Regions from separate parts of the Cellvibrio fibrivorans genome, predicted to be linked through region 2. Evidence: predicted binding sites of a transcription regulator. Region 2 holds the regulator's gene; the other holds the start of a gene.

Region 1 (4,433 bases), on a different contig from region 2:
AATAATTTTTACATCGCACTTGCGGCATTATTTGGGGTAGTTGTCGTGATCGCTGCGGCGGTGCACATCAACCGGGTTAATCTGAAATTGCGCAATATGGTGCGCCTGATGCGTCGCGCCGATGTGTGGCAGCGCGGCCACAACCATGTGCTCGCACAAATCGCCGCTGACGATTCGCTTGAAGAAGTCCTTATGGGGATTATTGTCGGCGTCGAACATATACGCCCGGAAATGACCTGCAGCATATTGCTCGTTGATCGCAAAACTAATCGACTGCGGGTGGTAGCCGCACCGAATTTGCCTGCGTTTTACAACGATGCAGTAGACGGCCTGCCTGCCGACCAGGGCATTGGCTCCTGCGGCACTGCGGTAATCACAGGGGAACGTGTGATTGTCCGCGATATCCAGAAAGACCCCAGTTGGGTTGGGGTAAAAGAGCTGGCCGCTAAAGCAGGACTGGTCTCCTGCTGGTCGGAACCTATTATCAATCGCCACGGTCAGGTGCTGGGAACCTTTGCCATCTACCAGGGGCAAGCCGCCGAACCGACGCTGGAAGATATCAAACTGATTGAAGAGTCCGCCTATCTCGCGGAAATCGCCATAGAGCGCAAACTTTCGCTGGAGGCCCTGCGCGAAAGCGAAGAGCGCCATCGCCTGTTAGCGGATAATGCACAGGATGTTATCTGGACCATGGACCTCAACGGCCGATTCACCTATGTCAGCCCCTCAGTGGAAAAACTGCGTGGCTACACGGCCAGTGAAGCTATGCAACAAACGCTGGAAGAAACACTTACTCCCGAGTCGGTCGAAAAAGTAAAGGCAGCCGTGGGTAAAACTATCGCGGCGGTTAAAGCCAACCAGCCCTTCCCCGATTTTGTCGCGGAGTTGGATCATCGGTGCAAAGATGGTTCTACCGTGTGCGCCGAGATCAGGACGTCCGGCATTTACGATGCCGACGGAAATTTTATCGGTATTGTCGGCGTCAGCCGCGATATTACCGAGCGCAAAAAAAGTGAGGAAAAAATTCGCTACATGGCGCAGCACGATAGCCTGACTGGCTTACCCAATCGCGCACTCTTTGCTGACCGTTTGCAGCAGGCGCTAAGCTATTGCAAACGCCATCAGCGGGCACTCGCGGTTATGTTGCTCGACCTGGACAAATTCAAACCGGTAAATGACCACTATGGCCATGCGCTGGGCGATGAATTATTAAAACAGGTTGCACAGCGACTGCTCGCCTGCGTGCGCACTTCGGATACCGTTGCACGCATCGGCGGCGATGAATTTGTGATACTGCTGCATCAAATGGATGACCTCAACCAGGCAAGGGTTGTTAGCGAAAAAATCCAATTGGTACTGAGCGAGATTTTTTTAATTGAGGAATATCCGATTCAAATTGGCTGCAGTATTGGCACCGCATTTTATCCACAAGACGGCGCCGACCCGCTTGAGCTTACCAAGATTGCGGATCAGCGCATGTACCAGCACAAGCACAAAACGCCGGAAGCGGTTCGTTAATATTGTTTGTAAGGTAAAAATTTGCCCGACAAAACCACATTGACGCGATCACCTTTTGGGTCCGACTCACGCACTATATCCATACTAAAATCGATTGCACTCATAATCCCATCGCCAAATTCTTCATGGATTAATTCCTTAATCGTGGTGCCGTATACACTGACAATCTCGTACCAGCGATAAATCAGCGGGTCAGTGGGCACTGGACTGGGCAGCGAACCCTTGTAGGGCACAACTTGCAGCCACTTTTGCTCTTCGGTCGTTAATTCGAAAATATCCCCAATGATTTTGGCTTGCTCGGCATTCAAAGTCATCTGCCCTAAACAAGCAGCAGTGACCCACTCTTTACTCAAGCCCACTTTTTGGGCGACGTCGCACCATTTAATATCGTTTAACACTTTGTTGGTGATTATTTTTTCAGTGACATCATTGCGGTTCATAGAGTTTTCCTGTGCGCTAAGCGAGTGGTTAAAAAATAGAAACAACACATCTACGCAGAGCAATAACTACGCCAAACAACAACCCGAAAAATAAAAGAAAAAACCAAAAAAAGCGAAAATAAAAAAGGGCAAACCAAGAGGTTTGCCCATTAAGCCGACTCATGAAGCAGTCGAAGAAGAAGGGGGAAGTTTACACAAAAATTAACTGCGGCAGAGTGTGGTTTCCGTTAGGAAAATTACGCCTGCACTTGCACCAAACCATCATCAATCCGCACCGGGTAAACAGCGACGTTATACTCCGGTTTTTCCAGGCATTCGCCCGTGCGCAGATTGTAGTGCTCTTTATAGAGTGGCGATGCAACCACCACTTCATCGCCAATCGAACCAATAATGCCGCGCGACAACACATTGGCCTCACCGATCGGATCATAATTGGATACGGCAAAAATTTCGTTCAGGCGACGCGAACGGAAAATCGCCACTTGCTGATTATTCACTAGCGCACAAACACCAGTGTCAGGAATTAAATCGTCAAACTCACACACGCTGATCCAGGGTTTTTCGCTCATGATATTTCTCACTAAAATACTTTTGAATTCGTAGCCCGTATGGAGCCTAGCGCAATACGGGAAATTTCAATTTTTAAGCCAAACCCGTATTTCGTTAGACTCCATACGGGCTACACATTAATCAACCAACTCAACAAACTGGATATTGGTATTGTTGCGCTCCAATGCCGTCGCCGGGCGAATTTGTTCGCGTTCAACCACATAGGCAAGGTTGCTATCGGTGGCATCAGTGTTGATGAAATGCTTAAAGCGTTTTTGCAGCTCGTCATTCTCAACGGTGGTTTTCCACTCGCATTGGTATTGGCTAATGTTGTAGGCCATTTGCGCTTCCAGCTCTGCACAAATCGACAACTTATCGTCAATCACCACTTTCTTGAGATAATCCAAACCGCCTTCCATATTTTCCAACCATACCGAAGTACGTTGCAGACGATCACCGGTGCGGATGTAAAACATCATCACGCGGTCAATATATTTAATTAAGGTCACATCATCCAAACCGGTAGCAAACAAATCGGCGTGACGTGGGCGCATACCGCCGTTACCACACACATATAAACTCCAACCGGTTTCGGTTGCGATTACACCAAAATCTTTTGATTGTGCTTCGGCACATTCGCGCGTACAGCCAGACACACCGAATTTAATTTTGTGCGGAGCGCGCACGCCCTTGTAGCGGTTTTCCAGCGTGATCGCCATGCCCACTGAATCCAATACACCGTAGCGGCACCAAGTACTGCCAACGCAAGATTTCACCGTGCGCAATGATTTTCCGTAAGCGTGGCCAGTTTCAAAACCTGCTTCAACCAACACTTTCCAAATGGCGGGTAATTGATGCAATTGCGCGCCGAATAAATCGATACGTTGGCCGCCGGTAATTTTGGTGTAGAGTTTGTATTGTTTGGCAACCTGACCCAAGACGATTAATTTGTCCGGGGTAATTTCACCACCCGCAACGCGCGGCACAATTGAATAGGTGCCGTCTTTTTGCATGTTGCCAAGGAAAATATCGTTGGTGTCCTGCAAGCCAATGTGCTTTTTATCCAACACATATTCGTTCCAGAATGCAGCGAGAATCGATCCAACCGCAGGCTTACAAATATCGCAACCCAGACCATGGCCGTGACCATCCAACAACTCATCAAAGGTTTTGATTTGTTTGATGCGCACTATATCGGCCAATTCCTGACGCGAGTGCGGGAAGTGTTCGCAAATATGGTTGCTCACTTCTACGCCGAGTTTTTTCAGCTCGGAATCCATCACCTGTTTAGTGAGCGCTGTACAACCACCACAACCAGTCGAAGCTTTGGTGAGCGCTTTGATATCGCCCATAGTGCGCGCGCCGTTTTGTACTGAGCAGCAAATTGCACCTTTGCTAACGTCGTAGCAGGAGCAAATCATCGCCGCTTCCGGCAGCGCATCCACACCAATTGCCATACCACCGCCACCTTCCACATTTGGCAGGATCAGGCAGTTGGGATCTTCCGGTAAATCCATTCCGTTAACGCACATTTGTTGCAGCGTGCCGTAAGCCTCTACATCACCCACCAATACCGCGCCCAACAATTTTTTATTGTCGGCAGAAACAATCATACGCTTGTAAACTTCATCTACATCGTTGCTGTAGGTGTAGCTCAATGAACCAGGAGTAGTGCCGTGCGCATCGCCAATCGATGCCACATCAACACCCAGTAATTTTAATTTGGTGCTCATGTCAGCACCCATAAATTGATCGCTTCCACCAGTGATATGGGACACTGCGACTTTTGCCATTTGGTAGCCGGGCGCAACCAAACCGTAAATGCGATTATTCCAGAGTGCACATTCGCCAATAGCGTATACATTATCGATATTGGTTTGGCAGTTGTTATCTACCACTATACCGCCGCGCTCACCCAATTGAATG
Region 2 (4,433 bases):
GATCTGGGCAACCAACGCAGGTAGCAGGCTGACGGGCAAGTTGTCGATACAGTTGAACCCCACATCCTCAAGGACATGGAGTGCCGTACTCTTACCCGAACCAGACAAGCCACTGACGATCACCAGATGCATATAAATCCTGTTTACGAGGTTGTTAGCGCTGCATCATAGAGCGCTTCATTAGTTTTGGAGGCGCGCAGGCGCTGGCGGTATTCGGCGTTGTTCAGTGCGCCAGCCAGTGCTGCCAAGGTTTGCAAGTGTTCGCTGTGGGCATCTTCCGGCACCAGCATCGCGAACAGAATATCGACCGGTTGCGAATCTATTGCATCGAAGTCGATTGGATCGGTCAGGGTAATCAGTGCACCCACAGTGCCTTTACAGTGTTCAATACGGCAGTGGGGGATTGCAATTCCGTGGCCAATACCAGTGGAGCCGAGGCGCTCGCGGCCAATCAGGCGGCGGAACAATTCATCGGCATCAATATCGGGGATATCCTGCGCAATGGTGTTGGCGAGCAACTCCAGTGCGCGTTTCTTGCTGCCCCCTTCGACGCCGCAGAGGGTGCGGCTGGGGCTGATCAGGGATTGAATTTGCATGACAAGGTGATGCTGGGCATCTCTCAATAAATAATGCAGACATCGCAAGGTGGCGATGGCGGCGTAGGTTCAGTTAACGATGGCGAGCTATCGCGCACTCAGCGATGGCTGCGCATCTTCTCTTTGTGTTTAATCAATTGGCGGTCAAGTTTATCAGCCAGTGCATCAATCGCGGCATACAGATCTTCATGAGTAGCTTCAGCGAATACATCTTTGCCACTGACATGGATAGTGGCTTCTGCTTTTTGGATAAGTTTATCTACCGAGAGGATAACGTTGGTGCTGGTGATGCGGTCATGGTGGTGCGTTAAGCGCTCAATTTTACTGGTTACATACTCTTTCATGGAATCGGTAACTTCTACATGACGACCGCTGATATTTATTTGCATAGATACTTCCTCTCGCTAGAAACAAAACGGTTGCGACTGGCACAACCTCGCATTACATCAGTGATTTTTTGATCCGAACTTTATTGGTACTACTAATACAACTAAATAGCTAAATAGTTTTGCGTTCATTCGACGGCGGAATATTGAGTGATTCGCGGTATTTGGCAATAGTACGGCGTGCCACTTGAATCCCCTGCTCGGCGAGCAGGTCGGTAATCTTGCTATCGCTGAGCGGTTTTTTCGGATTCTCGGCACTTACCAATTTTTTGATAATCGCGCGAATTGCAGTTGATGAACATTCGCCACCACTGTCGGTGCTGACATGGCTGGAGAAAAAGTATTTCAGCTCGAAAATACCCTGTGGTGTGTGCATGTATTTTTGGGTGGTGACACGTGAAATAGTCGATTCGTGCATCTCAACAATTTCAGCAATATCGTGCAGCACCAATGGCTTCATCGCTTCAGGACCATAATCCAAAAAGCCGCGCTGTTTTTCCACAATACAACTCGCCACTTTTAACAGGGTTTCATTGCGGCTTTGCAAACTTTTTAAGAACCAGCGCGCCTCCTGCAAATTATCTTTGAGGAAGGTGTTGTCGGTGCTGGAGTCGGCGCGTTTCACCATAGAGGCGTAGTCGGAATTAATGCGCAAGCGCGGCGCAATATCCGGATTGAGTTCCACTATCCAGCGGCCATCGCGTTTTTCAACGAATACATCAGGTACTACATATTCGGTATCGCCATTGGCGATCATATCGCCTGGGCGCGGATTCAAACTTTGAATTAATGCCACTGCCTGGCTTAATTCAGCTTCTTTCAATTTGGTGCGGCGCATCAGCTGGCGATAATCGCGGCTGCCGAGCACCGGCAAATATTGTTTGGCAATTAATTTTGCCGAGTCTAAAAACGGTGTTTTCGGATCAAATTGTTGCAATTGCACCAACAGGCACTCAGATAGATTTTGACTGCATACGCCGCAAGGATCGAACTGTTGCAAGCGGTGTTGCACCGCTTCAACTTCGTCGAGTTCCAGCTCTTCAAAATCGCTGCGCATACCTTCAAAAATTTCTTCGATGGTGATGGACAGCATGCCGCTCGGTTCCACCGCATCGATAATTGCCATCGCCAGTACGCGGTCGCGATCCGACATGGGCGTCAGGTTTAACTGCCACATCAGATGGTCGTAGAGCGAATCAGTTGCGGCGCGGCGACTTTCAAAATCATTGTCTTCGTTGTCGTAATTGCTTGAGCTGCTGCTGGATGATGATTGGTAAACATCATCCCAGCTCGTGTCGACGGGGAGGTCACTGGGGATGGAATCGCTCCATTCGCCGGCGTCCGCACTAAATCCGTCGCCCTCACCGTACACATCACTATCGCCAAAACTCTCACTTTCACCAAAATTCTCACCTTCACCGAAGCTTTCACCGCCTTCGGTATAGCTATTGGTTTCGCTGTAGTTGTCGGCGCTGCTGGAGGAGAAATTTTCGCTCGCGGTAAAGTCAGTGCCGTGGTCAGTACCGGCTTCAGCAGCGATCTCTAACTGGCGAGTGTAATCCGCTTTATCCAGCTCACTGCCTTCGTAATCATTGGTGCTACTGGGGCTGTCGAAGCTTTCCTCCACTTCCAACATAGGATTGGATTCAAGCGCTTCCTGGATTTCTTGCTGCAGGTCTAATGTCGATAGTTGCAGTAGGCGGATTGCCTGCTGCAGTTGCGGAGTCATGGTCAGCTGCTGACCGAGTTTGAGCTGGAGAGATTGCTTCATTGTGTGAACGACAAACCCTTATAACGCAGGATGGAAAACATCAGATAGGTGGAGTTTAGTCAGGGTTTGGCGCGCAAGCAATAAGCTTAAGCAAGCTTTATGCCTAATGATCAAAGAATGTTACTTGTCAAGTTGTTTGTGTGTTGCCGAAGGTGTTGCTGACGGGCGGTTGGTAACACTGGTGGTGACGGGTTTAGCCACCTTTACAGACGGAAATGCTCGCCTAAATAGACTTCACGCACCTTGCTGTTGCTGAGTACGGTTTCGGCATCGCCCTCGGCAATAATGTGGCCTTCGCTTACAATATAGGCGGTCTCACATATATCCAGTGTCTCGCGCACGTTGTGGTCAGTAATCAGCACGCCAATACCGCGGTCCTTAAGATGGCGCACAATTTCTTTGATATCGTTGACCGAGATGGGGTCAACTCCGGCAAAAGGTTCATCGAGCAAAATAAATTTGGGGTCGGTCGCTAGCGCACGAGCGATTTCTACCCGGCGGCGTTCGCCCCCTGAAAGTGCCATCCCCAGGCTGTCGCGGATGTGGGTGATGTGAAATTCATTAAGCAATGATTCGAGCTTTTCCTGGCGCTGGGTGCGATCCAGATCCTTGCGGGTTTCGAGGATTGCCATGATGTTATCGGCGACGGTCAGCTTGCGGAAAATCGAGGCTTCTTGTGGCAAGTAACCGATGCCGGCGCGAGCTCGGCCGTGGATGGGCAGTTGGGTAATATCGCGGTCGTCAATTAATACATTGCCATTATCGGCGGGCACCAGGCCGGCAATCATATAAAAGCAGGTGGTTTTACCGGCGCCATTGGGGCCGAGCAGGCCGACGATATGGCCGCTCTCCACAGTAATCGAGACGTCGATAACGACTTTACGTTTTTTGTAACTTTTTGCGAGATGGCGTGCGTGCAGGCTGGGCATATGAGTTAAGGGGTTGCTTCAGTTGATGAGGATTGGGCTGCACTGGATGCGGCAGCGGGCTGGTCGTTACTGGTTTCAGTTTTGCCCGCCTTGGGTGGGATCACGATTTCGATCCGCTGGCCATCGCTGCCCGATGCACCATTACTGCCCGCCGCTTTCATCACTTCTTTTACTAAGTCGTAATCGATATGCGGGCCACTCATGACCGCACCGTTTTGCTCGACCGATGCATCTTCAATCAACACAAGATGCTCATTGCTGGGGGTATAAGTAATTTGTTTGGCAGCGGCGGTGACTACACCTTGATCCTTTTCCGGTTGCTGTTGGAAGCGCGCCGGGTTGCCGGTGGCGATCATTTTTTCAACACTGCTGTCGGGATTGGTGTGGATCACGATAGAGTCTGCCGAAATCACCAGTGAGCCCTGCTGGATTTTCACTGAACCAGTATAGGTGGCGACGCCGTTTTTCTGGTCGACGGTCAGATTATCCGCCGAACCGCGAATAGTTTCATTTTTGTCGCCGGGCAAAGCCAGGGCAGTGTTGCTATAACTGACAAAAACAGCAGCAATCGCTAGCGCAAATGGAGCGAGGGCAAAACGGAATTTAACGGGGATCATAAACAGCCTTAACCTGGGACTTTAACTGAAGCCGACTCTGCGCCAGGTCAGCATCCATACCTATTGCGTCTATCTGGCCTTTAGCGCTGCGCATATTAACAGCTTTGTCAGTTTCCGCGAATTGTTCACTGGCG

What was found. Region 2 encodes sigma-54, which starts transcription at its own class of promoters, with help from an activator protein. Its sites were predicted from a motif close to TGGCACANNNNTTGCNNT; they were not measured.
Region 1: the regulator sigma-54 is predicted to act here: its motif matches at 2,015-2,032, upstream of cynS (cyanase).

Annotation. Positions count from the first base shown of each region.
Region 1 is NZ_JAVDVX010000001.1:496,523-500,955, forward strand. Features, by position in the region: gene J2X05_RS02100 (nucleoside deaminase) at 1-5, shown strand, start outside; gene J2X05_RS02105 (diguanylate cyclase domain-containing protein) at 1-1,518, shown strand, start outside; gene cynS (cyanase) at 1,515-1,958, opposite strand; gene nirD (nitrite reductase small subunit NirD) at 2,195-2,527, opposite strand; gene nirB (nitrite reductase large subunit NirB) at 2,645-4,433, opposite strand, start outside.
Region 2 is NZ_JAVDVX010000008.1:38,993-43,425, forward strand. Features, by position in the region: gene rapZ (RNase adapter RapZ) at 1-132, opposite strand, end outside; gene ptsN (PTS IIA-like nitrogen regulatory protein PtsN) at 144-596, opposite strand; gene hpf (ribosome hibernation-promoting factor, HPF/YfiA family) at 695-985, opposite strand; gene J2X05_RS18785 (RNA polymerase factor sigma-54) at 1,095-2,753, opposite strand; gene lptB (LPS export ABC transporter ATP-binding protein) at 2,957-3,682, opposite strand; gene lptA (lipopolysaccharide transport periplasmic protein LptA) at 3,688-4,299, opposite strand; gene lptC (LPS export ABC transporter periplasmic protein LptC) at 4,286-4,433, opposite strand, start outside.